DNA from 2 places in the Streptomyces sp. NBC_01017 genome. Region 2 is predicted to be linked to the other one. Evidence: riboswitches for the same ligand, from Rfam matches in the RefSeq annotation. Region 2 holds a riboswitch; the other holds the start of a gene.

Region 1 (14,638 bases), 1.7 Mb from region 2:
CGCCGCTCTCGACCAGCTCGAGAACGCCCCTCACGGTGAGAAGGCTCTGGCTGGTGGCAAGGAGGCCGGCAAGTGAAGATCCAGGGCAGGATGTTCATGTGGCTGAGCATCTTCGTGCTCGCCATGGCGGTTGTCTATGGCGTCTGGTCGAAGGAGCCGGCCGGTACCACGGCCCTCTTCCTGGCCTTCGGTCTGTGCATCATGATCGGCTTCTACCTGGGCTTCACCGCCCGGCGGGTCGACGCGGGCGCGCAGGACAACAAGGAAGCGGATGTGGCGGACGACGCCGGCGAGGTCGGGTTCTTCAGCCCGCACAGCTGGCAGCCGCTCTCCCTCGCGATCGGAGGCGCCCTCGCCTTCCTGTCGATCGCGATCGGCTGGTGGCTGATGTACTTCTCGGCGCCGCTGATCCTGGTCGGCCTCTGGGGCTGGGTCTTCGAGTACTACCGCGGTGAGAACCGCACCCAGTAACACGAGCTGAGCTCCAAGGAGCCCGGACATTCCGTCAGGAGTGTCCGGGTTCCTTCGTTTGCCGTAGCCACGATCACCCAAACGCCTTATCCGGCGCGCCGCGGCCGACGCTGCTTCCTAGCGTGAGGCCATGAGCAGAAAACCGAGCAAGGGCCCCGTCATAGGTTGCACGCTCCTGCTGATCGCGCTCGGCGCGAGCGCCGCCGGCTGCAGCAGCGACGGCAACCCGCTGTCCGCCGAGCCGTACGACGCGGCGGACCAGATCGCCTTCAACGGCCCCGCGGGCGACGGCAAGAAGGCCGACCCCGACAAGCCTCTGGAAGTCACCGCGGAGGACTCCGACGGCCGTATCACGGACGTCACCGCCAGGGACGCCGCAGGACGCTACGTCGCGGGCGAACTCACCGCCGACGGCACCCGCTGGCACAGCACCTCTCCGCTCGCCGCCAACGCCCGCTACACGGTCCGCGTGAGCACCGAGGACGAGGACGGCGCCCCCGGCCGCAAGGTCCTCACCTTCGACACCAGCAAGCCGACCAGCAAGAAGCACCTGACGGTGACCTTCGGCCCCAAGGCCGGTACCTACGGCGTCGGCCAGCCCGTCACGGCCGAAGTGAGCCAGCCCATCAGGGACCGGAACCAGCGGGCGATAGTCGAGCGGGCCCTCAAGGTCGACTCCGCGCCCGCCGTCGAGGGCAACTGGCACTGGGTGGACGACAAGAAACTCCACTACCGCCCCAAGGAGTTCTGGCCCGCGAACGCCACCATCCAGGCCCGCAGCAACCTGGAGGGCGTCAAGGTCAGCGACCGCCTCTGGGGCGGCAAGGCCAAGCCGCTGCGCATCACCACGGGCGACCAGGTCATAGCCGTCACGGACGCCGCGTCCCACCAGCTGACGCTCTACCGCAACGGTGAGGAGGTCAGGTCCGTACCGGTCACGACCGGCAAGCCCGGCTTCGAGACCCGCAACGGCGTCAAGGTCGTACTGGGCAAGGAGTACTTCGTACGCATGCGCGGCACGAGCATCGGCATAGCCGAAGGCTCCGCGGAGTCCTACGACCTACCGGTCTACTACGCCACCAGGGTGACCTGGAGCGGCGAATACGTCCACGCCGCCCCCTGGTCGGTCGGCTCCCAGGGCTCCGCCAACGTCAGCCACGGCTGCACCGGCATGAGCACCGCCAACGCCGAGTGGTTCTTCGACAACGTCCGCGAGGGCGACATCGTCAAGGTCATCAACTCGTACGGCAACACCATGGAACCGTTCGGCAACGGCTTCGGCGACTGGAACCTGGAGTGGAACAACTGGCGCAACGGCAGCGCGCTGGTGGGCGGCACCCCGGACGGCCCCAGCCCGTCGGAACGGGCAAGGCTGAGGCCGCAGAGCGTCTGAACCGCCGGCCCGGCAGGCTCCCTTACGCGCTCTGAAGCCTCAGCGTGCGCAACAGGGAAGCCAGCGCCCCCGCGAACTCCACCGGCTCCACAGGCAGCGTCACAGCCGCCTCGGCCCGACTCCACGTGGCCAGCCACGCATCCTGCGGGCGCCCGATCAGCAACAGCACCGGCGGGCAGTTGAACACCTCGTCCTTGATCTGCCGGCAGACCCCCATGCCCCCCATGGGCACGGCCTCACCGTCCAGCACGCAGACGTCGATGCCCCCCTTGTCCAGCTCACGCACCACCGCCTCCGGCGTCGCGCACTCCAGGAACTGCACCACCGGCACGTCCGGAGCAGGCCGGCGCCCGGTGGCGAGCCTCACCTGCTCGCGGGTGTTGGAGTCGTCGCTGTAGACCAGCACCGTGGCGGTCGGCTGCATTGTTCCTCCGTGACGTCAGCGTCGTAAGGACAGGCCCGTTGGGCCGGATGCTACTCCCTTGAACACCACGTCAACACCGGTACGAACGGTGAAGACACTCCGAACGGCACCCCCCGGAGTGAGGGCGGGATAAGCGACCGACATAATGTCGGTCGTGGCGACAGCAACGACAGTAGACAAGGGTCACGCGCACCCGTCGGTCAACCGACCGAACCTCACCAGCGTCGGAACCATCATCTGGTTGAGTTCCGAGCTGATGTTCTTCGCGGCCCTCTTCGCGATGTACTTCACCCTGCGATCGGTGACCGGTCCGGACTTCTGGCATGAGAAGGCCGACGCCCTGAACTTCCCGTTCTCGGCGACGAACACCACGATCCTGGTGCTTTCCTCCCTCACCTGCCAGCTCGGCGTCTTCGCCGCCGAGCGCGGTGACGTGAAGAAGCTCCGGGGCTGGTTCATCGTCACCTTCATCATGGGTGCGATCTTCGTCGGCGGTCAGGTGTACGAGTACACCGAGCTGGTCAAGCACGAGGGCCTCTCGCTCTCGTCCGACCCGTACGGCTCGGTCTTCTACCTGACCACCGGCTTCCACGGCCTGCACGTGACGGGCGGTCTGATCGCCTTCCTGCTGGTCCTCGGCCGCACCTACGCGGCCAAGAGGTTCACGCACGAGCAGGCGACCGCCGCGATCGTCGTGTCCTACTACTGGCACTTCGTCGATGTCGTCTGGATCGGCCTTTTCGCCACGATCTACATGATCAAGTAGCCGGGCCCGATCCCGCGCGCGTTCCACGAACGCACCTGACAGAAGCATCGACGCAGAAGATCCTGACACCGGGGTAATCCGTGAAAAAGCTCTCCGCACGACGACGCCATCCGCTGGCGGCGGTCGTCGTCCTACTCCTCGCGCTGGCGTGCACGGGAGGGGTGTACGCCGTGTTCGCGCCCGCGGGCAAGGCACAGGCCGAGGAAACCGCCCAGTCCCTCACCATCGAAGAGGGCAAGAAGCTCTACGCCGTCGGCTGCGCCAGCTGCCACGGAACGGGCGGTCAGGGCACCTCCGACGGTCCGAGCCTGGTGGGTGTCGGCGCCGCCTCCGTCGATTTCCAGGTTTCGACGGGCCGTATGCCGGCCGCCACCTCGCAGGGCGCCCAGGTCCCGGCGAAGAAGAACATCTACTCGCAGGCCGAGATCGACCAGCTCGCGGCGTACATCGCCTCGCTGGGCGCCGGTCCGACCGTCCCGACCGAGGAGCAGTACAGCTCCGAGGGCGCGGACATCGGCAAGGGCGGCGAGCTCTTCCGCAACAACTGCGCCCAGTGCCACAATTTCACCGGCAAGGGCGGCGCGCTGACGAAGGGCAAGTACGCACCCAGCCTCGAGGGTGTCGACCCGAAGCACATCTACGAGGCCATGCTGACCGGCCCGCAGAACATGCCGTCGTTCCCCGACACCACGCTGTCGGAGCAGAACAAGAAGGACATCATCGCGTACCTGCACGCGGTCAACAGCGACGAGACGGTCAACCCGGGTGGTCTGGAGCTGGGCGGCCTCGGGCCGGTCAGTGAGGGCCTCTTCGCCTGGATCTTCGGGCTCGGTGCACTGATCGCGGTCGCCGTCTGGGTCGCCGCTCGGACCGCAAAGGCCAAGAAGTCATGAGTAGCCAAGACATTCCAGAAGAGAACCTGCCCGCTGAGCAGGACGCCCACGTCGCGGTGGCGGACGAGAAGAACCCCTTCGCCGACCCCGGCCTGCCGCCCCACGAGCACCGGATCCAGGACGTCGACGAGCGGGCCGCCCGGCGGTCCGAGCGCGCGGTGGCCCTGCTGTTCACGGTGTCGATGCTCGCCACCGTCGGCTTCATCGCCTCGTACGTCGCGATCCCGCACGACAAGTCGATCTTCGTCTTCCCGATCGGTCACCTCAACGCGCTGAACTTCGCGCTGGGTCTGACCCTCGGTGCGGCGCTGTTCTGCATCGGCGCGGGCGCGGTCCACTGGGCCCGCACCCTGATGTCCGACGTGGAGGTCGCCGACGAGCGCCACCCGATCGCCGCGGAGCCCGAGGTCAAGGCCAAGGTCATGGCCGACTTCAAGCAGGGCGCCAAGGAGTCCGCGCTGGGTCGCCGCAAGCTGATCCGCAACACGATGTTCGGAGCGCTGGCCCTGTTCCCGCTCTCCGGCGTCGTGCTGCTGCGCGACCTCGGCCCGCTGCCCGGGACCAAGCTGCGCCACACGCTGTGGTCCAAGGGGAAGCTGCTCGTCAACATGAACACCGACGAGCCGCTGCGTCCCTCGGACGTCGCGGTCGGCTCCCTCACCTTCGCCAAGCCGGAGGGCCTGGAGGAGCACGACCACGACTTCCAGAACGAGATCGCCAAGGCCGCCCTGATGATCGTCCGGATCCAGCCGGCCGACATCAAGGACAAGCGCGAGCTCGAGTGGTCGCACGAGGGCATCGTCGCGTACTCGAAGATCTGCACCCACGTCGGTTGCCCGATCTCCCTGTACGAGCAGCAGACACACCACGTGCTCTGCCCCTGCCACCAGTCCACCTTCGACCTCTCCGACGGTGCCCGGGTGATCTTCGGCCCCGCCGGTCACGCCCTGCCGCAGCTGCGCATCGGCGTGAACGACGAGGGCTACCTCGAGGCGCTCGGCGACTTCGAAGAGCCCGTCGGTCCTGCATTCTGGGAGCGCGGATGAGCACGACAGAGACCACCGAGTCCCGCTCGCGCGGGAAGGCACCGGCCGGCGAGCGCGTCGCCGACTGGGCCGACGGCCGGCTGGGGATCTACTCCCTCGCCAAGGCCAACATGCGCAAGATCTTCCCCGACCACTGGTCGTTCATGTTGGGTGAGGTCTGCCTCTACAGCTTCATCATCATCATCCTCACGGGTGTGTATCTGACGCTGTTCTTCCAGCCCTCGATGGCTGAGGTGGAGTACCACGGCAGCTACGTCCCGCTCCAGGGACAGCTGATGAGCCAGGCGTTCAGCTCCACGCTGGAGATCTCCTTCGACGTGCGCGGTGGTCTGCTCATCCGGCAGATCCACCACTGGGCCGCGCTGATCTTCCTCGCCGGCATGTTCGTGCACATGATGCGCGTGTTCTTCACGGGCGCGTACCGCAAGCCGCGTGAGATCAACTGGCTGTTCGGCTTCCTGCTGTTCGTCCTGGGCATGTTCACCGGTTTCACCGGCTACTCGCTCCCCGACGACCTGCTCTCCGGCACCGGTGTCCGTTTCACCGAGGGCGCGATCCTGTCCATGCCGATCGTCGGCACGTACATCTCGTTCTTCCTCTTCGGCGGCGAGTTCCCGGGCACCGACTTCGTGGCCCGCTTCTACTCGATCCACATCCTGCTGCTGCCGGGCATCATGCTCGGTCTGGTGGTCGGCCACCTGATCCTGGTCTTCTACCACAAGCACACGCAGTTCGCGGGCCCCGGAAAGAGCAACAAGAACGTCGTCGGCATGCCGCTGCTGCCGGTCTACATGGCCAAGGCCGGAGGCTTCTTCTTCCTGGTCTTCGGTGTCATCGCGGTCATCGCGGCGGTCGCGCAGATCAACCCGATCTGGGCCATCGGTCCGTACCGTCCGGACATGGTGTCCACCGGCGCCCAGCCCGACTGGTACATGGGCTTCGCCGAGGGGCTGGTCCGGTACATGCCGGGCTGGGAGGTCAACTTCTGGGGTCACACGCTCGTGCTGGGTGTGTTCATCCCGCTGGTGCTCTTCGGCCTGGTGCTGATGGCGATCGCGCTCTACCCGTTCATCGAGTCCTGGGTCACCGGCGACAAGCGCGAGCACCACATCCTGGACCGTCCGCGCAACGCCCCGACGCGTACCGCGTTCGGCGTCGCCTGGGTCACGGTGTACATGATCGGCCTGGTCGGCGGTGGCAACGACCTGTGGGCCACCCACTTCCACCTGTCGATCAACGCGGTCACCTGGTTCGTCCGGATCGGCTTCTTCGTCGGACCGGTCCTCGCGTTCATCGTCACCAAGCGGATCTGCCTCGGCCTGCAGCGCCGGGACAAGGACAAGGTGCTGCACGGCCGCGAGTCGGGCATCATCAAGCGCCTGCCGCACGGTGAGTTCATCGAGGTGCACGAGCCGCTCAGCCAGGACGCGCTGCACACCCTCACCGCGCACGAGCAGTACCAGCCGCTCGAGATCGGCCCGACGGTCGACGAGAACGGCGTCGAGCGCAAGGTGAAGGGCTCCGAGAAGCTGCGCGCCAAGCTCAGCAAGTCGTACTTCGGCGAGGACGGCCAGATCCCCAAGCCGACCGTCGACGAGTACAAGGAGATCACGAGCGGCCACGGCCACCACTGACGCTGCGACCGCCACGCCACGGTTGAGGGCCCCGTCCGTTGTACGGACGGGGCCCTTCGCCGTGCCCCGGGCTGGATAGGGTGGACCTCGTTGAGACTCATGTCCCGCAGTGCGGGACACCTGACCCTGGAGCGGCTTATGAGCGCTGTGACCCCCGCCGGAGGCGACACCGCGGCGGCCCGCTCCTGGCCCCTGCTGCTGAACGGCCTGCTGAACGGTCAGGACCTGGCTGCCGACGACACCGCGTGGGCGATGGACCTGATCATGCGCGGCGAGGCGACGGACGCGCAGATCGCCGGGTTCGTCGTGGCACTGCGCGCCAAGGGCGAGACGGTGGAGGAGATCACCGGGCTCGTGCGGACGATGTACGCGCACGCGAACGTGATCGAGGTGCCGGGGCAGACCGTCGACATCGTCGGCACGGGCGGCGACGGCGCGAAAACCGTCAACATCTCCACGATGTCGGCGATCGTCATCGCCGGTACGGGCGCGAAGGTCGTCAAGCACGGCAACCGGGCGGCGTCGTCGGCGTCGGGTGCCTCGGACGTGCTGGAGAAGCTCGGCGTCAATCTGGAACTGCCGGTCGGGCGGGTGGCCGCGGTCGCCGAGGAGGCCGGGATCACCTTCTGCTTCGCGGTGAAGTTCCATCCCGCGCTGCGGCATGTGGCGGCGGCCCGTGGCCAGTTGGGCATCCGGACGACCTTCAACGTGCTCGGTCCGCTGACGAACCCGGCGAAGGTGAAGGCCCAGGCGGTCGGCGTGGCGGACCCGCGCATGGCACCGATCGTCGCGGGCGTCTTCGCCGAGCGCGGCAACTCCTCGCTGGTGTTCCGCGGCGACGACGGCCTCGACGAGCTCACCACCACGGCCACCTCCCGGGTCTGGGTCGTGCGCGACGGCAAGGTGACCGAGGAGGCCTTCGACCCGCGTGACGTCGGCATCGAGCTGGTTCCGGTGGAGGCGCTGCGGGGCGCGGACGCCTCGTACAACGCCGATGTGGCGCTGCGCATGCTGAACGGGGAGACGGGTCCCGTACGGGACGCCGTACTGCTCAACGCGGCCGCCGCCCTGGTGGCGCTGAACCCGACCGACGCCCCGCTCACCGAGCAGATCCGCGCCGGGATGGCGAAGGCGGCGGAGTCGATCGACTCGGGCGCGGCGAAGCGGACGCTGGACCGGTGGGTGGCGGCCAGCAACGCCTGAGTACCACGCGATGTGACGCAAGGCGCAGTCCAGGATCCGGACTGCGCCTTGCGGGCTGAAGATCGTGTGGCAGGATATTGGACCAGGTCATGAGTGACAGTCATGAGGCCCCGGCCGACTGTCCGGCAACCCTCCGTCCGTGGCGGGGTGCCCCGGGTGAAGACCAGGCCGTAGGCAGCGAGGTCTGCGGCAAGCGCGGGCCCCTCTCGAAACCAGGGGTCCTGGTCGTTCGAGGGAGCCTTCCGTGAGCAAGCGAATGCGATAGGGCCGCAGAGCCCCGCCTCCGCAGACCCTTTTCTCTTTCTCGCATGCCCCTCAGCCGGCATGCCCCTCACGGGAGTTCGCCATGTCTGTCTCCACCGCTGCCGCCGACCAGTCCGTTTGTGCCTCTCTGCCCGTTCTGGGCCGTGATGTCACCGTTCCGCTCGTCACCGGTGGCGAGGTCACCTACGCCGCGCTCGACTACGCCGCCAGCGCCCCCGCCCTCCAGCGCGTCTGGGACGACGTCGCCGCCTACGCGCCGTACTACGGCAGCGTCCACCGCGGGGCCGGCTACCTCTCCCAGCTCTCCACCGACCTGTTCGAGAACGCCCGCAGGACCGTCACCGAGTTCCTCGACTGCCGCCCCGACGACCAGCTGATCTTCACCCGGTCCACCACCGACTCGCTGAACCTCCTCGCCGCCGCCCTGCCGGCCGACTGCCAGGTCTTCGTCTTCGAGACCGAGCACCACGCCTCCCTGCTGCCCTGGCGCGACGCCCGCGTCACCTACCTCAACGCGCCCCGCACCCCCCGCCAGGCCGTCGAGACCCTGGAACGCGCCCTCGCCGACCGCGACCCTTACGGCCCGGCCCTGGTCTGCGTCACCGGAGCCTCGAACGTCACGGGTGAGCTGTGGCCCGTAAGGGAGCTCGCGGCCGCCGCCCACGCGCACGGCGCCCGCATCGTGCTCGACGCCGCCCAGCTGGCCCCGCACCACCCGGTGAGCGTGCGGGACCTGGACGTCGACTGGGTCGCCTTCTCCGGCCACAAGCTGTACGCCCCGTTCGGCTCCGGTGTCCTGGCCGGCCGCTCCGACTGGCTGCGCGCGGCGGAGCCGTACCTCGCGGGCGGCGGTGCCTCGCGGAAGGTGTCGCAGCGTGGGGACGGGGGCGTCGACGTGGAGTGGCACGAGAGCGCCGCCCGCCACGAGGCCGGCTCCCCGAACGTCATCGGGGCCTACTCCATCGCCTCCGCCTGCAAGGCTCTGACGGAGGCGGGCTTCGACTCGCTCGTCGCCCGTGAGCAGTATCTGATCGAGAAGGTCCGCGCGGGCCTCGCCGAGGTCCCCGAGGTCCGGATCCTCTCCCTCTTCGGTGACGACGCCCCGCGCGTCGGCGTCATCTCCTTCGTCGTCGAGGGCTGGAACAGCTCCCACTTCGCCGCCGCCCTCTCCGCCGAGTACGGCATCGGGGTGCGCGACGGGCTGTTCTGCGCCCACCCCCTGGTGCGCACCCTGCTGGGCAGCGACCCGCAGACGCAGGGCGAGTGCGGGGCCCCGGACGCGGCGCCCGGCGAGAAGTCCCTGAACGCGATCCGGGTGAGCTTCGGGGCCGGAACGCCGGACGAGCACGTCGAGCGGTTCGTGAACGCCGTGCGGGAGCTCGTGACGGACGGCGCCCGGTGGAACTACCGCACGGAGGACGGCCGTTGCGTCCCGGACACCTCCGCGTGAGCCGGTAGCCGGGCGCCGAGCAGGATCATCCGCAGGGCGCGCTCGGTGGCGTCCGTGAGGAGTTCCGAGGCCCGCACCAGGGCCTCCGCCAGGGCCATCGGGGCCGGCAGGATGCCGCTGAACGCGTCCACGCCCGGCACGTCGTGCGCACCCTCGCCGAGCGTGCCCGCCAGCGCCAGCACCGGGCGGCCGTACAGCTTGGCCCGGCGGGCCACCTCGGCCGGGACCTTGCCACGAGGGGTCTGGTGGTCCAGGGCGCCCTCCGCGGTCACGACCAGGTCGGCGCGGGCGAGGCGGGCGTCGAGGTCGAGGTGGTCGAGGAGCACGTCGAAGCGGGGGAGCAGCCGGGCGCCGAGGGCTGCGAGGCCCGCGCCCAGACCGCCGGACGCTCCGGTGCCGAGGCCGTGGTGCAGGTCGGTGCCCACGGCCCCCAGGTCGCGGGTGAGGACGTCCGCCCAGTTCTCCAGGCCGGCCGACAGATGCTCGACCTGCGCGGGCGTCGCCCCCTTCTGCGGGCCGAAGACGCGGGCCACGCCGCGCTCGCCGCACAGCACGTTGTACGGGTTGCAGGCGACCAGCAGCTCGACGTCCCGCAGGCGCGGGTCCAGGCCGGACGGGTCGATCCGGGCCAGCCGCGTCAACTCACGGCCACCACGCGGGAGTTCGAAGCCGTCGACGTCCAGCAGTCGGGCGCCGAGGGCCTGGAGCGCGCCGGCGCCCCCGTCGGACGTACCCGAGTCGCCGCAGCCGACCAGGATGCGCCGTACGCCGGTGTCGAGCGCGGCGCGGACCAGCTCGCCGACGCCGTAGGTCGTCGTGGCGCCCGGGTCGCGCAGGGCGCGCGGGACGAGGGACAGCCCGGCCACCGCGGCCATCTCGACGAGCGCCGTGTCCCGCGAGCCGAGCAGGGCGAAGTGCGTGCCGAGCGGTTCGCCCACCGGGCCCGTGGCCGGCAGGGCGACGAGCCGTCCGCCGGTCGCGGCGGCCAGCGCGGTGGCGGTGCCCTCGCCGCCGTCCACCAGCGGGATCAGGTCGATCACGACATCCGGCAGGACCCGTCGGACACCGTCCGCGATGGCATCGGCGGCGGCCTGGGCGGACAGGGACTCCTTGAAGCCACTGGGGGCTACGACTACTCGGGTCAGCATCAGAGGTCTCCTAAGCAGGTCGGATGAGGCCGCTGCACTGCGGCAACGCCCCGAGGGCAACGCCCTTAGGGGCGCGGGGAACTGCGTGACCAGCCACGACGTCGCCGCAGACAACCGACGGCATGACGCGGCGACTCACAGTGGAACGCCCAGCAGCGGCCACACCGCCACGGCGAACAGCAGGACGAGCGCGGCCGTCAGCGGCGCCAGGACGGCGGACAGACGCAACAGGTCGCGCGGCGTGTAGGTAGGGGTCCCGGGAAGGTCGGAGAAGAGCGTGACCGGCTTGGCAGAAGCCGGGAGCGTGTGGCAGTAGCCCGCCGCGGCGGTGGACGCGAGCGCGGCGGCGACCGGATTCACCCCAGCCCCCACCGCCGCCGCGACCACCAGCGGCACCAGCACCGACGAACGGGCCGAGCGGGACTGAAGAACCAGGTGGGCCGCCGTGCTGATCGCGATCACCACGGCCAGGAACAGCAGCGGGCTGACTCCCGTGGGCAGCTCGGCCACCAGCCACTCCGCCGCCCCGGAATCGGCCAGCGCGACGCCCATCGCCATCGTCGCCGCCATGAACAACAGCAGTGACCAGGGGACCGTCTTCAGCGCGTCCTTCAGGTGCACCGTGCCGAGGGCCGGCGAGGCCGCCACCACCGCGCCGATCAGCGCGACGACCGCAGGCGGCACCCGGTGCAGCGGCTCGCTGCACCACAGCACCACGACCGTGCCGAGCAGCAGCGCGCACCGCTTCTCGGCCTGCGACCAGGGGCCGGTGACCGGCTCGTCGCTGTGCTCCTGGATCTGCTCGGGAGTGATGCGCACGGGGCCCTTGCGGTCCGCGCGCCGAGTCGTCGTCAGGAGTACGGCTTCGGCGGCCAGGTGGGACGACGCCACGGCCAGCGGCAGGCCGAGCAGCAGCCACTCGGTGAAGCCGATCCGGTCGCCGGTGGCCTGCCACAGCACCGAGACGGTGATCAGGTGCGCGCCCGCGCCGATCAGGGTCGCCACCGCCGACAGCAGGATCACGGTCGGAAACAGCAGCGCCAGCATCACGACCAGCCGGCGCCGGTCGGCCAGAGCTTTGGCGAGCGCGAGGAACACCGGCAGTGCGAGGGCGGCCCGGCCGGACGTGGCCGGTACCGCGAACGCCGTGACGACCAGGGCGGCCGTGGTCAGGTGCACGAGCTGCCGCACGGTCCGCGCCCCGCCGACCAGGAACGCCGCCGCCCGTCCCGCGAGCCCCGTCCGGGTCACCGCGGCCGCCAGCACGAAGGCGCAGATCAGCAGCCACACCGTCGAGTCGCCGAGGGTGCCGAAGAGCGTGTCGCTGCTGATCACCCCGGTCACCGTGAGCGCTAGTCCGGCGCCCAGCGCGATGTACGTGTCGTCGACCGGGGTGGCGATCCAGGCGCAGGTCGCCAGGGCGAACACGGCGAGGGTGAGCCGGGCGTCGGCGCCGAGTCCGGCGAAGTTGCCGGGCACGGCGAGCAGCGCGCACAGGGAGAACGCGACGCAGAGGCCGACGCCCAGTCGGAGGTTCAGGGTCACGTCATCCAGGGTTCACCTGGGCCGTGAGCCGTCGATGAGCCGTACATGAAGGAGACTTCACGCGGGCCGAAGGGGACTTCAGGTGGACAGGCGATACCCCACGCCGCGCACCGTCTCGAACCGTTCGGCCCCGAGCTTCTTGCGCAGTGCCCGCACGTACACATCCACGATGTTCGACCCGGGGTCGAAGTCGTAGCCCCACACGTGCGACAGGATCTGCTCGCGGGACAGTACCTGGCCGGGATGCCTCAGGAACAGCTCCAGGAGCACGAACTCACGGGCCGTCAGGTCGACGGTCCGCTCGTCGGCCCGCGCCCGACGGGTGCGCAGGTCGAGGGTCAGCGAACCCGACCGCAGCACCGTCACCTCGGGCGCCCGTGCCGCCGTACGCAGCCGCAGCCGCACCCGCGCGAGCAGTTCCTCGAAGCGGAACGGCTTCGTCATCCAGTCGTCGGCGCCGCCCTCCAGGCCCGCCACCGTGTCCCGTACGGAGTCCCGCGCGGTCAGCACGATCACCGGGACCGTCACCCGGGCCTCGCGCAGCTCGCGCAGCACCGTGAAGCCGTCCCGGCCGGGCAGGCCGATGTCCAGGACCACCAGATCGAAACTGCCGGTCAGCGCGTACTCGTGGGCGGCGTCGCCGTCGCCGACGACGGTCGTGGTGAAGCCGTTGGAGCGCAGCCCCTTCTGCACGAAGGAGGCGATCCTTTCCTCGTCCTCGACGATGAGAATGCGGTTCACGTGTGTGCCTCTCCCAGTGCCAGTACGAAGGTGGCGCCGCCGCCGTCGGTGTCGCGCAGCCGGACCCGGCCGCCGTGTGCCTCGGCGATCGCCCGGACGATCGACAGGCCGAGCCCGGCTCCGGAGCCGCGGGCGCCGCGGCGGGACGTGCCGCGCCGGAACCGTTCGAAGATCACCTCGCCGTCCTGCGGCTGGACACCGCAGCCGGAGTCGGCGACGTACAGCTCGACGCCCGGCCCGTCCGCGCGCGAGCCGATCCGGACGGTCTGCCCGGGCGCGGTGTGCTGCACGGCGTTCTGGGCGAGCTGGACCATCGCCTGGGTGATCCGCTGCGCGTCCAGCTCGGCCTCGACGTCGGCCACCTCGGCGAGCTGCCAGTCCCGTTCGCCGAGGGTGCGGGCCTTGACGTAGACGTCGGCGGTGAGCTCGGCGAGCTGGACCGGCTCGGCGGTGACGAAGTCGGGGCGCTCGGCCTTGGCGAGCAGCAGCAGGTCCTCCACGATGCGGCTCATCCGGTCCAGCTCGTCGGTGACCAGGCGTATCGTCTCCTCGCGCTCGGCCGGGTCGTCGCCCATCAGCTCCAGATGGCCGCGCACGATGGTGATCGGCGTGCGCAGCTCGTGGCCCGCGTCGTCGACGAACTCGCGCTGGGCGGCGAAGGCGCGCTCCAGCCGGTCGAGCATCGCGTTGAAGGTCTCCGCGAGCGCGGCGATGTCGTCGCGCCCGTGCACCGGGATACGGCGGGTGAGGTCCTGCTCGGTGAGCTGCGCCGCCGCGGTGCGCACCAGCCGCACCGGCTTGAGGATCCGCCCGGAGACCGCCCAGCCGATGCCGGTCATCATGAGCAGGGCGACCCCGGAGATGGCGAGCAGGATACGGAACTCCGCGTTCACGGCGGCCTGTTCGCGCCCCGGGTGGAAGGCGACGACGAAGGCCGCCTCCGCCTCGCCGCCGGCGCGGGCGATCGTGACCTTGGCCCAGCGGATCTCGCCGGACGCCCGGTGCACGGTGCCGGTGGCGTCGGGCGAGTCGAGGATACGGCGGCGGGCGTCGGCGTCCTCGTGCAGGGGAACGGCGGCGGGGATGTCGCGCGGCTGGATGAACTGTGCCGGGGTCCGGCCCGCCCGGACCACCAGGCCGATCAGCTCCTCGTCCGGATCGGCGTACTGGCGTACCAGAAACTCGCGCAGCAGCCGGGACGGGTCGGTGAACGGGCGCCCTGTCTCGGGGTCGACGCCCCGCTCCTGGAAGTTCGCGAACTCGCCCGCCTCCTGTGCGAGCAGCCCGTTCACCCGGTGATCGACGTCCCGCAACAGGATCGACCGCGTGGTCGTCGCGACGGACACCAGCCCGACGGCCATGACGAGCAGCAGCCAGAGCAGGATGCGGACCCGCGCGGAGATCCGGCGGCGCACGGGGTCGGGGGGTGTCGTCCGGGTCATGGCGACGGCGTGGGGCCGGGCGGTGAGCAGGCGGCACGCCGACCCGGACGGGACCGCGCACGCCCCGTCCGGGCACCGGACGCCGTGTGCCCGCTCACCGGCACACACGCGCCCGCGGGGGAGAACCTCAGCCGCAGTGCCGTCACCCGCCGACTCCCCTGAACTCGCCGACTCCCTGAACGTTCCCGACGGGACACCTCTAGCCGTCGTCCCCGGGC
Region 2 (14,638 bases):
TGAGCGCTGGGGTGACCTGGTCTTCATCCCGCACACCGAGGGCTGGATACTCGACGACGACGACGTCCCGCAGTGGTACACCGACGGCCCCGCGCCCCGATTCGAGGACGAGTGGCACCCCTCGGACCGTCTCTTCGCCCCGATGTACACGCCCGGCGTGCAGGGCAGCGCGTGCGGTGAGCTGATCGGGGTCCTGTCCGTGGACCGGCCTCGCAACGGGCGACTGCCGGGCGCGTGGGGGCGCGAAGCGCTCCAGATGTACGCGTTCCAGGCGGCGATCGCCATCAGCAACGCACGTCTACGCGCGAATATGCAGCGGGCACTGGTCAGGCTGGAGCGCGAGCAGCAGGCCCTGCGTGCCAGTGAGGAAAGCTTCAGGCAGGCCTTCGAGTACGCCCCGTCCGGCATGGCCATCGCCGAGATGGGCGGCGACCAGCACGGCCGGATCCTGCGCACCAACGACGCGCTGTGCCGCCTCCTCGGCCGCCCCGCCTCCGCGATGCGCCGCTACGCCTTCTCCGATCTCGTCCACCCCGAGGACATCGGCACGCTGCTGCGTACGTCCGCCGAGGGGGGCCGCGCGGAGCTGCGTCTGATCCGCCGCGACGGCACGTACGTGTGGGTCTCGCTGCGCAACAGCGTGGTCGCCGACGCCGCCGACGGCCCCCGCTTCCTGCTCACCCACGTCGAGGACATCGAGGAGCGCAAGCGCCGCGAGCTGCAGCTCGCCCACCGCGCCTCGCACGACTCGCTCACCGGGCTGCCGAACTCCGCCGAGCTGCGCTCCCGCCTCGCCTCGCGGCTGTGCCAGCGCTCCACGCACCCGGGCGCCGCCCTGGAGTCGGTCGACGCGGCCTACGGCCACCCGGCCTACGACGCCAACGGCCACGGCTTCGACTTCCGGCCGGCTGTGGCGGCGTTCGACGCCTACGACCACCATGTCCACACCGTCGCGCCGGTCGAGGGTGAGCGGGACGACGGTGCCAAGGGGCTCGCGGTGCTCTTCTGCGACCTCGACGGCTTCAAGTCGATCAACGACCGGTTCGGGCACAACGCGGGTGACGCAGTTCTCATCGAGGTGGCGAGGCGCCTGTCCCGCCAGGTCCGCGACGGCGACACCGTGGCCCGGCTCGGCGGCGACGAGTTCGTGATCCTCGCCGACGGGCTCGGCAAGGCGGACGCCCAGGACCTCGCGGTACGCCTGCGCAACGAGATCATCCAGCCGATCCGCGCCGAAGGGCGGGCGGTCCGTGTGGGCGCCAGCTTCGGCATCGGGTGGGCACACTGCGGAATGACTGCGGACGAAGTGTTGAAGTCCGCCGACGAGCGGATGTACGTAGAGAAACGATCTCGTCCCAAACAACACAGACGCGCCGGGTAACTGCCATGTCAGCGAGCTGATGCGATCCGAGTCACCCGTTTGGGCCATCAGGAGCGGGTAGGCTCGCCATTCTGACCATACGCATCGCATCCGCCCGCACCTGGTGAGGAGTACCAAGGGATGACGTCCGGCAACAACGGCGCCAGCACGCCCGAGGACGACGACCCGTTCGGCTACCTCTACGCCGACGGGCAGGCCAACGGCGCCCAGCCGCCGTCCGGTGGCGGGGGCTACGGCTACCCGGGTTCGGTGAACCGTGTGCGCCCGGTCGGACAGCGGCAGTACGGCCAGCAGGCCCCCACGGCCGCGTACGGCCAGGTACCGCAACAGCAGGGCACGTACGGCCAGCCGAACGCGCACTACGCGGCACCGGAGACACACCCCGGCGGCGCGACCACGGCCAGCCAGCAGCCGTCCTACAGCGGCGGCCACGGCTCGGGCGGCCGCGGCGGCCCCAACACCAAGGGCCTGCTGATCGGCGCCATCGCGGTCGTCGCGGCGGTCGTCATCGGCATCAGCGTGGCGATGCTGGGCGGCGACGGCGAGAAGGACGACGCGGCGGGGGGCGACACGGGGTCGACTCCGACGCAGTCCGAGAGCGGGGACTCGCGTCCTTCGGCGAGTAGCAGTGCCGGGGCGGGTGCGGCGGACCTGCCGGCGGTCGACGCCAAGGCGCTCCGCCTGGAGGGCGGCACCGCCACGGCCTCCGACTTCAAGGGGTCCAAGGCAGCAGGCGGCGTCTACGTCACGAACTTCAACCAGGTCGGCGCCAAGGTCATCTGGTCCGTCAACGGCCTCGAGAAGGCCGGCAGCTACCGGCTGTATGTGCGCTACGGCATCCCCGGAAAGGACGCCAACGCGACGCTGCTCGTCAACGGCACGGCCAACACCCAGCCGCTGAACATGGAGAACTTCGGCAACACACCCGAGGGTGACTGGGAAAAGGGCTGGAAGACCACCTGGGCCAACGTCAACCTGAACAAGGGCACCAACACGATCGAGGTTGCCTGCAACGACGGCAACCAGTGTGACGCGGTCCTCGACCAGATGTATCTCAGCAAGGGCGAGAGCTGATCGATGCGAGGGCGGCCGTTCCCGGCTCGGTGCTGGGAACGGCCGCCGTCGTCTGCAGAGGATCAGCGATCAGATCAAGCGACGCGGCCCCACTCGAGGCAGCTCGTCGCGGCGTAAGCCTTCTTGCCGTTCCACCGCACCTCATGCCAGCGCTTCTCGGTGGGCGAGGTGCTGGTGCACTTGTAGCTGCCGCCGTCCACCGCGCTGCAGCCGGCCACCCAGCACTTGACGATCTTCCCCTTCTTCAGGGTGCCGACCTTGCGTGCGGTGGTGCTGGGCTTCTCCCGGATGCTGACGTCCCGGTCGTCGTTCGAGCCGCCGCCCCAAGACCAGCCCGCCGCGCGGATGGTCAGGGCGTCCGCCGCGGCGGCGGGCCCGGCGTCCGCTGTCGCCGAGCTGTTCATGGTGACGACAAGGCCCACCGAGGCCACGCCGACGGCAGCGAGCCGCGCGAACTTCCTTGCTTTGTGCATTACTTCCCCCAATAAGGAGTGGATCCCTGGTCAGGTGGATCCGTAGTCCCCCTTGATCATATATGGGCGACAGGGGCATGCCAGGAGGGATTTGTCAGGCCGCGCTGACCTCCCCCGTCACCGCCACCCGCCCCAGCAACTCCTCATAAGCCCCCCGGTCGAACTCCCCCGCCACCGGCGCGACCACGCTCGCCGCGCTGAGCGCCGTCGCGCGGGTCAGGCGGTCCGGCCATGGGAGCTTCTCCACCAAACCCGACAGCAGGCCCGCGACCGCCGCGTCGCCGGCGCCGGTCGGGTTGCCGTGGAGGCGGGTCGGTGGGGTGGCTTGCCAGCGGCCCTCGGGGGTGTGGGCCAGGAGGCCTGACTTGCCGAGGGAGGCGACCACCGTGCGGGCGCCCCGGCGGCGGGCGTCCTGGGTGGCGCGCAAGGGGTCGTGGGAGCCGGTGAGTTCGGCCAGTTCGTCGGCGTTGGGCTTGATGATGTCCGGGCGGGCGGCGACGCCCCGGCGCAGGGCCTCGCCGCTGGTGTCCAGCAGCACGGGGACGCCCGCGGTCCTCGCGGCCCGGACCAGGCCGGCGTACGCCCCGACCGGTACGCCCGGCGGCAGGCTGCCGCACAGGGCCACCGTGGAGGCCGAGACGAGGAGGTCCTCGTAGGCCTCCTGGAAGGCGGACCACTCGGCGGGCGTGACCGTCGGGCCGGGTTCGTTGAGCTGGGTCGTGTCGCCGGTGAGCTCGTCCACCACGGCGATCGTCCGGCGGGTCGCTCCCGTCACCGGGACCAGCGCGTCCACCACGGCCGGCGTGGCCGTGAGCAGGTCCTGGACCACCCGGCCCGTCGCGCCCCCCGCGAAGCCCGTGACCGTCACCTCATGCCCGAGGGCCGCCAGCACCCGCGCCACGTTCAGGCCCTTGCCGCCGGGGCGTTCGGTCACCTCGGAGACACGGTGGGAGGCGTGGGGCCGCAGGGACCGTACGCGATAGGTGATGTCGAGAGCGGTGTTCAGCGTGACAGTGAGGATCACCTGTACTCGACCTCCCCCGAAGAGTTCAGCATGCGTGCGCCGTCCGTCTGCCGGTTGTTCCTGCCGACAGCTGCCGATCATGCCAAAAGGGCGGCGGCCGTCCCAGTCTGGCAGGACAACCACCGCCCTCAACAGCAGGACAGATCACCCCAGTTGGGGATCCACCACCCATTCGCCCCGGCGCATCACGCCCTTGAGGTCGAAGTCGGCGTCCAGTACCACCAGGTCGGCGTCCTTGCCGGGCTCCAGGGAGCCGATGCGGTCGTAGCGGCCGAGCAGCTTGGCCGGGTTGGCGGACAGGGCCGCCACCGCGTCCTCGACCGGCAGCCGGTCGATCGTCACCGCCCGTTTGAAGGCCCGGTCCAGCGTGAGGGTCGAGCCCGCGATCGAGCCGCCCTCGACGAGGCGTGCCACACCGTCGGCGACCTCCACCTCCAGCGGGCCGAGCATGTAGCGGCCGTCGCCGAAGCCGGCCGCGTCCATCGCGTCCGTGATGAACGCGACCCGGTCGGCGCCCGCGTGACGGAACGCCAGCTCCAGCGCCGCCGGGTGCAGATGCGTGCCGTCGTTGATCAGCTCGACGGTCACCCGCTCGTCCTCCAGCAGGGCCGCGATCGGGCCCGGCTCGCGGTGGCCCAGCGGCGGCATCGCGTTGAAGAGGTGCGTGGCGACCGTCGCGCCCGCCTCGATCGCCTCCACCGTCTGCTCGTACGTCGCGTCCGTGTGCCCGATCGCCGCGATCACGCCGTGCTCGGCGAGCAGCCGAACCGAGTCGAGGCCGCCCGGCAGCTCGGTGGCGAGTGTGACCATCGTCGCGTGGCCGCGCGCCGCGTCGATCAGCTTGCGCACGTCCGCCGGGTCCGGGTCGCGCAGCAGTTCCTCGGAGTGCGCACCCTTGCGGCACGGGGAGATGAAGGGGCCCTCGAAGTGGATGCCGGCGATGTCGCCCTGCTCGGCCAGCTCGGACAGCAGGCCCGCGCGGCGGGTGAGGAAGTCCATGTCGCCCGTGACCGTGGAGGCGACCAGGGTGGTGGTGCCGTGCAGGCGGTGGGTGTGGATGCCGGTGATCACGTCGTCCGCGGTGCCCGACGTGAACGAGGCTCCACCGCCACCGTGGTTGTGGATGTCCACGAAGCCGGGGACCACGTAGTGGCCGGCGAGGTCGATCACTCGGGCGCCCGCTGGGGCCGTGCCGACGATTCGGGTGCCCTCGACGATCACCTGGCCCTCTTTGCGGGTCCCCGTAGGCATGACCACGTTGGCGCCGGACAGGACGACGGGCACCTGGCTCGTTGCGGGCTGCGGGCTCGCCGCGGCTGGTCGCGCCCCGCGGCGGAGCCGCAATTCGGCGCTGTCCTGCGCCCCTAGGTCGGCTGCCATCAGGGGGTTACCTCCGTACGGTCGGTGTGGTCGAGGAGATCCCAGGCCAGGAGGCCGGCACCCAGACATCCGGCGGTGTCGCCCAGGGCCGCGGGGACGACGGACGGCAGCTTCTGGAAGGTCACCCGGCGCCGGACGGCCTCCCTCAGCGGTGTGAACAAGGTTTCCCCCGCCTCCGCCAGGCCGCCACCGATGATCAGGGTGCGCGGGTCCAGCAGGGTGAGGGCGGTGACCAGGCCGTCGGCCAGGGCGTCCACGGCCTCGTGCCAGACCCGTACGGCGTTCGGATCGCCGGACGCGACGGCCTTCGCGCAGTCCGCCGCGTCCGCCTCCGGGTCTCCGCACGCGGCGGACCACGCCTCGCTCACCGCCGCCGCGGACGCGAACCGCTCCAGGCAGCCGCGCTGCCCGCACGGACACGGCGCTCCACCGGGCCGTACGACGATGTGGCCGATCTCGCCCGCGAAGCCGTGCGCGCCCGCCTCCACCCGGCCGTCGATGCCGATCGCGCCGGCTATCCCGGTGCCGAGCGGCACGAACAGGAAACGGTCGGCGCCCTTGCCGGCGCCGATCCGGCCCTCCGCGAGACCGCCCGTGCGCACGTCGTGGCCGAGGGCGACCGGGACGCCGCCGAGCCGTTCGGCGAGCAGCCGCCGCAGGGGTACGTCACGCCAGCCCAGGTTGGCCGAGTAGGCGGCGACGCCCTGCTCCTCGTCGACGATGCCGGGGACGGCGATGCCGGCGGCGGCCGCGGGCTCGCCGAAGCGCTCTTCGCCGTACGCGCGCAGCTCGCCGGCGAAGTCGAGGATGCCCTCGACGACCGCGTCCGGCCCGCGCTCGCGCCCGGTCGGGCGGCGGGCCTGATGGAGCAGCTCGCCGCTCGCTGCCGCCAGGGCGGCCTTCATCCCGGTGCCGCCCACATCGAGGGCGATGACATGTCTCACGGGAACAGTGTGTCTTGCGTACCCGCGAGAGGTCTAGTCCACTTACGTGGTGTAGACCTTATGGGGGCAATATGTATGACGTTTCGAAAGTTTCGAATATGGGTGTGGGGCGGTTTTGCGTGCAGCGGCGTAGGCGTACGGGAACGATTGCGGCGGTGTCCGCGCTGGGCCTGTCGGCGGTTCTGGGCGGCTGTGGGCTGACCGGTGGTTCGGACGAGGTGACGCTGAAGCTGGTCGCCGCGGACTACGGCGACAGTGCGGCGAACAGTTCCCAGAAGTACTGGGACAGGCTCGCCAAGGACTTCGAGGAGCAGCACGACGGCGTGCGGATCGACGTCACCGTGTACTCCTGGAACGACGTCGACTCCAAGGTCAAGAAGATGGTCGACGCCGGGGAGGCGCCGGACATCGCGCAGATCGGCGCGTATGCCGACTACGCCGCGAAGGGCCTTCTCTACGAGGCCGACGAACTGCTCTCCATCCCCGTCCAGGCCGACTTCGTCTCGCAGCTCGCGGACGCGGGGCAGGTGAACGGCGTCCAGTACGGCATCCCGTTCGCCTCCTCCACGCGCCTGCTCTTCTACAACAAGTCCCTCTTCGAGGACGCCGGCCTCACCCCGCCGACCTCCTGGAAGGAACTGGCCGCCGACGCCGAGGCGCTCAAGGCGGACGGCGTGAAGTACCCGTACGCGCTGCCGCTCGGTGCCGAGGAGGCGCAGGCCGAGACCATGCAGTGGCTGCTCAGCGGCGGGGGCGGGTACACCGACGCGGAGACCGGTACGTACAGCATCGACTCCGCCGAGAACGTCTCCACCTTCAACTGGCTCAAGAACAACCTCGTCGGCAAGGGGCTCACGGGGCCGGTCCCGCCCGGGGAGCTCAACCGGGCCGACGCGTTCTCCGCCTTCGCCGCGGGGGATGTCGGCATGCTCAACGGGCACCCCTCGCTGATGCAGATGGCCGAGAAGAAGGGCGTGAAGTTCGGCATGGTGCCCATGCCCGGGCTCGAGGGGCCGACCAAGGTCTCCATGGGTGTGGCCGACTGGATGATGGCCTTCAAGGAGAACGGTCATGCCGAGCAGGTGGGGGAGTTCCTCGACTTCGCCTACGACAAGCAGAACGTCCTGGACTTCTCCCGGGAGTACAACCTGCTCCCCGTCACGAACTCCGCGTCCACGGTGATGACCGGGGCCGACCAGGACGCCGCCCTCAAGCCCTTCCTCGATCAGCTCCCGCTCTCCGAGCTCTATCCGGTGGGGCGGACGTCGTGGGCCGCGGTGAGTGCGGACGTGAAGAAGAGCATCGGCAGGACGGTGGCGTCCGGGGGGAGCCCGTCGGCGATCCTGGGGCAGCTGCAGTCGGGGGCTGCTCGGGCGGAGAGCGCGGAGTAGGTCGCGGGGGCTTCCTGTCAGTGGGGTGGGCTACGGTGCGGCTCATGGACCAGGAGCAGGACCGGGACCAGCCCGAGGCCGCCGTTCTCGCCGAGCGCGAGCGGGCGATCCTTGCGCTGGAGCGGCGGGGGTTCTCGGGGGCCGGGGCCAAGGAGCGGGCGATACGTGAGGAGCTGGGGCTGGCGCCGGTGCGCTACTACCAGCTGCTGAACGCGCTGTTGGACGATCCGCGGGCGCCGGCTCATGATCCGGTGACGGTGAATCGGTTGCGGCGGGTTCGGGAGGGGCGGCGGGGGGAGCGGTGACGCGCGGCGGTGCGGTGGGGGTTTTCGCCCCCGCCGCAACTACCCGCCCCGTCCCTGGGGGCTGCCGCCCCCAGACCCCCGCTTCGGCCTGAACGGCCCCGTCCTCAAACGCCGGACGGGCTGGCTTTGCCCGGACCGGCGTCCGGAAACCCCGTCGGGATGGTGCAGCACCCGTCCCCCGATAAGGTCGCCCCATGGGCAGTCACAAGGATCCCCTCCCGACCCCCACCACCCAGCCCGGCCGCGACGGCCTGGCCGCCATCCTCACCCACCCCGCGCGCTCACTCATCGCGCTGGACTTCGACGGCACCCTCGCCCCCATCGTCCCGGACCCCGAAAAGGCCCGAGCCCACCCCGACGCCATCCCGGCCCTGGCCGCACTCGCGCCGAAGGTGGCCGCAGTCGCGGTGATCACCGGCCGCCCGGCCGAGGTCGCAGTGAAGTACGGCGGTTTCGCCGACACCCCCGGCCTGGAGCACCTCGTCGTGCTGGGCCACTACGGTGCCGAACGCTGGGACGCAGTGAGCGGCGAGGTCACCGCCCCCGACCCCCACCCCGGCGTCGCAGCAGTCCGCGCCGCCCTGCCGGGTCTCCTCGAATCCACCGCGCAGGGCACCTGGATCGAGGACAAGGGACACGCCGTGGCCGTGCACACGCGCCGCGCACCCGACCCCCAGGGCGCCTTCGACGCCCTCCGAGCCCCCCTCACCGACCTCGCCACCCGCAACGGCCTCATCGTCGAACCGGGTCGCATGGTCCTCGAACTCCGCCCGCCCGGCATGGACAAGGGCGTCGCGCTGAGCAAGTACATCCGCGAACTCGGCGCCGAGTCCGTCCTCTACAGCGGCGACGACCTGGGCGACCTCCCCGCCTACGCAGCCGTCGACAAACTCCGCTCCGACGGCACCCCCGGCCTCCTGGTCTGCAGCGGCAGCGAGGAGGTCACCGAACTCTCGGAGAGGGCGGACGTCGTGGTCGACGGCCCGGAGGGCGTCGTACGACTCCTCCACGCGATCGCCACGCAGGCGACCTGATCCAGAGGGCCGCCGAGGCAAGCTGCCGCAGCCGGTCGGGGTGAGGCGGGTTGCAGCAGCCGGTCGCCGTGAGGCGCGATGGTCGAGGCGGTCGCCGTCCGGCGGGCTGTCGCCGGCGGTCGCCGGGCAGTGCGGTTGAGGCGGTCGCCGTCTGGCGAGCGGTCGCCGGTGGTCGCCGGGCAGTGCGGTTGAGGCGGTCGCCGTCTGGCGAGCGGTCGCCGGTGGTCGCCGGGCAGTGCGGTCCAGACAGTCGCCGTGAGGCGGGCTGGTTCGAGCGGACGCCGTCAGGCGAGCTGATGCCCACGGTCGTCGCCCGCCACTCCGGCAACCTGAGCCAGGCAAACGCCCTGCAAGGCCGCCCCGGCGATCGCCGCTCACTCGCCCCGCTCGCCGGCCCCCTCCTCCAACGCACCCAACTGCTCCAAGAACCACTGAGCCGGCGGCAACGCCGTACCCCCCGCCGCCAGCCGTTTCGAGCGTTCCGCGCGCTCCTCCGGCCCCATGGACAGCGCCTCGTGCAGGGCCCGTGCCGTGCCGATCACGTCGTACGGGTTGACGGGGATCGCGTCCTCGCCCAGTTCCGCGAAGGCGCCCGCCTCGCGGGACAGCACGAGGACGCAGCCCTCGTCGGAGACGACCGGCACCTCCTTGGCGACGAGGTTCATGCCGTCGCGGATGGGGTTGACCAGGGCGACGTCCGCCAGTCGGTACGCGGCGAGGGAGCGGGCGAAGTCGTCCTTGACGTGGAGGACGATCGGGGTCCAGGTCGGGGTGCCGTAAGCGGAGTTGATTTCGTCCGCCAGTCGCTGGACCTCGGCGGTGTAGTCCCGGTACACCGCCAGGTCCTGGCGGGAGGGGTACGCGAACGCCACGTGGACCACCCGCTCGCGCCACTCGGGGTGGTCGTCGAGCAGCTGCCGGTATGCGAGCAGGCCGCGCACGATGTTCTTGGACAGCTCGGTCCGGTCGACGCGGACGACGGTCCGGCGGGCGGTCCCGTCCGGCGCTGTGCCGATCTCCGCCCGCAGCGCGGCCAGCCGCTCCTCGACATCGGCCTCGTGGGAGCGAGCGCGCAGGAACTCCGCGTCGGCGCCCAGGCCGTGCACGCCGATCCACGTGGTCCGCAGCGGGGGACGCCCGGTCGCCGTGTGCCGGACGGAGGCCGGGGCGCCGCTCGGCCACTTCGGGAAGATCCGTTCGCGGTCCACGGCCTCGGCGCAGGCCATGAACGCCGCCGCCCAACGCCAGGTGAGGAAGCCCAGCCGGTCGGCGCCCAGCATCCCCCACACGAGCCGCGAGCGGATGTCGTCCGGAAGCATGGAGAAGTACTCCGGCGGCGCCCACGGCGTGTGCGAGAAGTGCCCGATTTTGATGTCGGGTCGCAGCTCCCGGAGCATCCCCGGGACCAGGCACAGGTGGTAGTCCTGCACCAGCACGGCCGCCCCGGGCGCGGCCCGGTCCGCCAGCGCCTGCGCGAAGGCGCGGTTGTACGTCTCGTACGACTCCCACTGACGGCGGAACTCCGCGTCGAAGACCGGCTCCAGCGGGGTCTGGTAGAGCATGTGGTGGACGAACCAGAGGACCGAGTTGGCGATGCCGTTGTACGCGTCCGCGTGCACGTCGGCCGGGATGTCCAGCATCAGCACGCCGTCCTCGCCGACGCCGCGCCGCACCGCCTCCCGGTCCCCGTCGGACAGCGCCGAGCACACCCACAGCGCGTCGGCGTCCGGCCCGATCGCCGACAGCCCGGAGACGAGTCCGCCACCGCCCCTCTTGGAGTGCAGCGAGCCGTCCTCGCGCACCGCGTACGAGACCGGGCCGCGATTCGACGCGACCAGCACCTTGGCAGCACCCTGCGTGGAAGCCATAAGCCTCAACCTAGCCCGGCCCGGAAACGCTCAAACGTGCGGTTCCACTCAGTGGCCGGTCCGTATACGATCAGCGGCCCTGTCCGGCGTATGACCCGGTACGGGGCCTTATGCGACCTTCCGTTTCGCGTACTCGGCGATCTCCACCATCGGCGGCCGTTCCTCGGTGTCCACGGAGTACGTGCGCGGCTCGAATCCGTCCTCGCCCCGCTCGAACTGAGTCAACGCCGGCCGGACGAGGTGGCCGCGCGCCAGCCGCAGCTGGGCCGTGCGGTAGATCGCGGCGGACATCCGGCCCAGGGCCTGTCCGTCCTGGTGGCGGTGCTTGCGGACGCCCACGTCCACCTGGGCCAGCGCGTCGAGGCCCACCAGATGCAGGGCGTCGACCAGCATGCCCAGCTCCACGCCGTACCCGACGGGGAACGGGAGCTGTTCCAGCAGGGAGCGGCGGGCCGCGTACTCGCCGCCGAGCGGCTGCACGAAACCGGCCAGCTGCGGCCAGTGCATGTTCAGCAGCGGGCGCGCCATCAGCTCGGTCACCCGGCCGCCCTGTCCGGCGGCCCCGCCGAGGGGACGGTCGTACATGCCCTTGACCAGGTCGACCCCGGGGTCGGTGAGCAGCGGGCCGACGATTCCGGAGACGAAGTCGGAGGAGAACTCCTTCAGGTCCGCGTCGATGAAGCAGACGATGTCCCCGGTCGTGACGAGCAGGGAGCGCCACAGGACCTCGCCCTTGCCGGGCACGGCCGGCATGCGCGGGAGTATCGCGTCCCGGTGCACCACGGTGGCGCCCGCCGCGGCGGCCACCTGGGAGGTGCGGTCCGTGGACCCGGAGTCGACGACGACGATCTCGTCGACCAGCGGGACCTGCTGCATGAGGTCGTGACGGATGATCGCGACGATGTCGCCGACCGTCTCCTCCTCGTTCAGCGCGGGCAGCACGACGGAGACCGACTGGCCCGAACGCTGCTTGGCGGCGAGTATGTGGTGGAGCGGGCGATCGGTCGCGGACCAGGAGCGGGTGCTCAGCCAGCGCTCGACTTCTTCCAGCACAGTCGGCGACTCCTCACTGTCGTGATCACAGCAGGTAATCGTGTGATCCATCTCGCGGTTCGGACGACTATCTCAACTGTCCTGGCCTTCGGTTACAGTCTTGAACAACGCGGGTGACCATCGCATGTCCGGGGTCGCCCATAGTTGACAACCGAATACAGCTCATCCAGAGGGGCAGAGGGAAACGGCCCGATGAAGCCCCGGCAACCCTCCAGCCGGTCTCGTGGCGATCACTGTCGATCGTCTCCGCGAGGCTCCCGGCTAGGGAAGGTGCCAAATCCGTCTCACGGCGAGATGCGTCGTGAGGAAGATGAGGAGAAAGGGCCTCGCCTCACATGGCTGTGCAGACTGCTGCAAGCACCACCGAATCCACCGTAGACCTTGGTCCCGCCGCGGCGCTGTCCTGCCGCGAGTGCGGTCACCGGGTACCCCTCGGACCGGTCTTCGCGTGCGAGGAGTGTTTCGGCCCGCTGGAGATCGCTTACGACTTCTCGGCCTACGACACCGAGGAGCTCCGCAAGCGGATCGAAGCGGGCCCCGCGAACATCTGGCGTTACGCCCCCCTGCTGCCCGTCCCCGCGGACGTGGCCACCAAGCCGAACATCAACCCCGGCTGGACCAAGCTCGTCCAGGCCGACAACCTCGCGAACGAGCTCGGCGTCGACGCCGGCAAGCTGTTCGTCAAGGACGACTCCGGCAACCCGACGCACTCCTTCAAGGACCGCGTCGTCGCCCAGGCCATCGAGGCCGCGCGCGCCTTCAACTTCACCACCCTCTCCTGCTCCTCCACCGGCAACCTCGCCGGTGCGGTGGGTGCCGCCGCCGCCCGCGCGGGCTTCAGGTCCTGCGTGTTCATCCCGCACGACCTGGAGCAGGGCAAGGTCGTCATGGCCGCGGTCTACGGCGGCGAGCTCGTCGGCATCGAGGGCAACTACGACGACGTGAACCGTTTCTGCTCCGAGCTGATCGGCGACCCCGCCGGCGAGGGCTGGGGCTTCGTCAACGTCAATCTGCGGCCGTACTACGCCGAGGGTTCCAAGACCCTGGCGTACGAGATCTGCGAGCAGCTCGGCTGGCAGCTGCCGGACCAGCTGGTCGTGCCGATCGCCTCCGGCTCGCAGCTCACGAAGATCGACAAGGGTCTGCAGGAGCTGATCAAGCTCGGGCTCGTCGAGGACAAGCCGTACAAGATCTTCGGCGCGCAGGCCGAGGGCTGCTCGCCGGTGTCGACGGCGTTCAAGGCGGGCCACGACGTGGTCCGGCCGCAGAAGCCGAACACCATCGCCAAGTCGCTGGCGATCGGCAACCCGGCCGACGGTCCGTACGTCCTGGACATCGCCCGCCGCACGGGTGGTTTCGTGGAGGACGTGACCGACGAGCAGGTCGTCGACGCGATCAAGATCCTCGCCCGGACCGAGGGCATCTTCGCGGAGACCGCCGGCGGAGTGACCGTGGGTGTCACGAAGAAGCTGATCGAGAGCGGTGTGCTGGACCCGAGCCTCACGACCGTGGTGCTCAACACCGGCGACGGGCTGAAGACGTTGGATGCGGTGGCCGGTACCGGGCTGACTGCGACGATTCGTCCCAACCTGGATTCGTTCCGCGAGGCCGGCCTCGTATAGCTCAGCCCCGCCCCTTTAGGCCCGTTTACCTGACCGGAGGTCATTACGTGAGCGTCAACGTCCGCATCCCCACCATCCTGCGCACCTACACGGGTGGCCAGGCCGAGGTCGCCGCCGAAGGTGCCAACCTCGGCGAGGTCATCGCCGACCTGGAGAAGAACCACACCGGGATCGCCGCCCGAGTTCTCGACGACCAGGGCAAGCTGCGTCGGTTCGTCAACGTGTACGTCAATGACGACGACGTCCGTTTCGAGCAGGGTCTGGAGACCGCGACTCCCGACGGTGCCGGCGTCTCCATCATTCCGGCCGTCGCCGGTGGCTGACAGGCTGACCGAATGACCGATCATTACCTTCGGTAACACCGGTAACCAAGAGTTCATCGAATTGCCCCCTCCGTGAGAGAAGCGGAGGGGGCAATTCTGTGTGGTTGAGCGAGGTACAGTTGGGGAACGTGCCGCCGTTCCACTGGTCGGCCGCCCTTGATTTCTGCCGCAAGCCCGACAAGAAGTAGCCAAAGTGTGCGGGTTTTTTGCGGCTTTTGTTCGCTATGCCGGGTCCGACTTGACCTGAAGTCAGCGGAATTGTCCCCACATTCCCGACCGGTCGTGCCCGGAATTCTCGTCCGATTGACCTGTTGCAGACGGCAGTTGGGCAGATACATTCAGCCGCGGTCGACGCGTTCCGGCGCACGCCCCCGACCGATGGGGGGTGAGGTCTGACCCGGATCCGCGAAGTGTGGATCTGTGCAAGGGCCAGTAATAGGGGAGTTAGGCATGGCTCAGGGCACCGTCAAGTGGTTCAACGCGGAGAAGGGGTACGGCTTCATCGCGGTCGACGGTGGTGCGGATGTTTTCGTCCACTACAGCGCGATCCAGATGGACGGTTACCGCACCCTGGAGGAAGGCCAGCGGGTCGATTTCGAGATCTCGCAGGGCCAGAAGGGGCCGCAGGCGGACATGGTCCGTCTGGCCACCGGCTGAAGCACGCGTCGACTTAAAGCAGCGACGTTCTTCTTCGAAGGGCTCGCACCTCCTGGGGTGCGAGCCCTTCGCCATGTCCGGGGTCCGCGCGGCTCCTGTCCGGGGCCCG

The links. A riboswitch is a leader RNA that binds a small molecule or an ion and turns the genes downstream of it on or off. The one in region 2 is predicted to bind S-adenosylmethionine.
Region 1: linked by a shared signal. The riboswitch ahead of OG331_RS35455 (aminotransferase class V-fold PLP-dependent enzyme) and the one ahead of thrC (threonine synthase) in region 2 are both predicted to bind S-adenosylmethionine.

What each region holds. Positions count from the first base shown of each region.
Region 1 is NZ_CP108683.1:7,717,711-7,732,348, forward strand. It holds gene ctaD (cytochrome c oxidase subunit I) at 1-76, shown strand, start outside; gene OG331_RS35415 (cytochrome c oxidase subunit 4) at 73-471, shown strand; gene OG331_RS35420 (Ig-like domain-containing protein) at 602-1,864, shown strand; gene OG331_RS35425 (hypothetical protein) at 1,887-2,288, opposite strand; gene OG331_RS35430 (heme-copper oxidase subunit III) at 2,434-3,054, shown strand; gene OG331_RS35435 (c-type cytochrome) at 3,135-3,947, shown strand; gene OG331_RS35440 (Rieske 2Fe-2S domain-containing protein) at 3,944-4,993, shown strand; gene OG331_RS35445 (cytochrome bc complex cytochrome b subunit) at 4,990-6,627, shown strand; gene trpD (anthranilate phosphoribosyltransferase) at 6,766-7,830, shown strand; SAM riboswitch class IV at 7,916-8,032, shown strand; gene OG331_RS35455 (aminotransferase class V-fold PLP-dependent enzyme) at 8,177-9,544, shown strand; gene OG331_RS35460 (glycerate kinase) at 9,499-10,692, opposite strand; gene OG331_RS35465 (SLC13 family permease) at 10,828-12,231, opposite strand; gene OG331_RS35470 (response regulator transcription factor) at 12,316-12,978, opposite strand; gene OG331_RS35475 (ATP-binding protein) at 12,975-14,420, opposite strand; gene OG331_RS35480 (small secreted hydrophilic protein) at 14,620-14,638, opposite strand, start outside.
Region 2 is NZ_CP108683.1:5,979,974-5,994,611, forward strand. It holds gene cdgB (diguanylate cyclase CdgB) at 1-1,381, shown strand, start outside; gene OG331_RS27500 (CBM35 domain-containing protein) at 1,502-2,455, shown strand; gene OG331_RS27505 (hypothetical protein) at 2,530-2,928, opposite strand; gene OG331_RS27510 (1-phosphofructokinase family hexose kinase) at 3,023-3,952, opposite strand; gene nagA (N-acetylglucosamine-6-phosphate deacetylase) at 4,097-5,203, opposite strand; gene OG331_RS27520 (ROK family protein) at 5,332-6,276, opposite strand; gene OG331_RS27525 (ABC transporter substrate-binding protein) at 6,375-7,667, shown strand; gene OG331_RS27530 (DUF3263 domain-containing protein) at 7,712-7,972, shown strand; gene otsB (trehalose-phosphatase) at 8,167-9,006, shown strand; gene OG331_RS27540 (trehalose-6-phosphate synthase) at 9,381-10,874, opposite strand; gene OG331_RS27545 (glucosyl-3-phosphoglycerate synthase) at 10,983-11,927, opposite strand; SAM riboswitch class I at 12,087-12,244, shown strand; gene thrC (threonine synthase) at 12,263-13,549, shown strand; gene OG331_RS27555 (MoaD/ThiS family protein) at 13,597-13,872, shown strand; gene OG331_RS27560 (cold-shock protein) at 14,323-14,529, shown strand.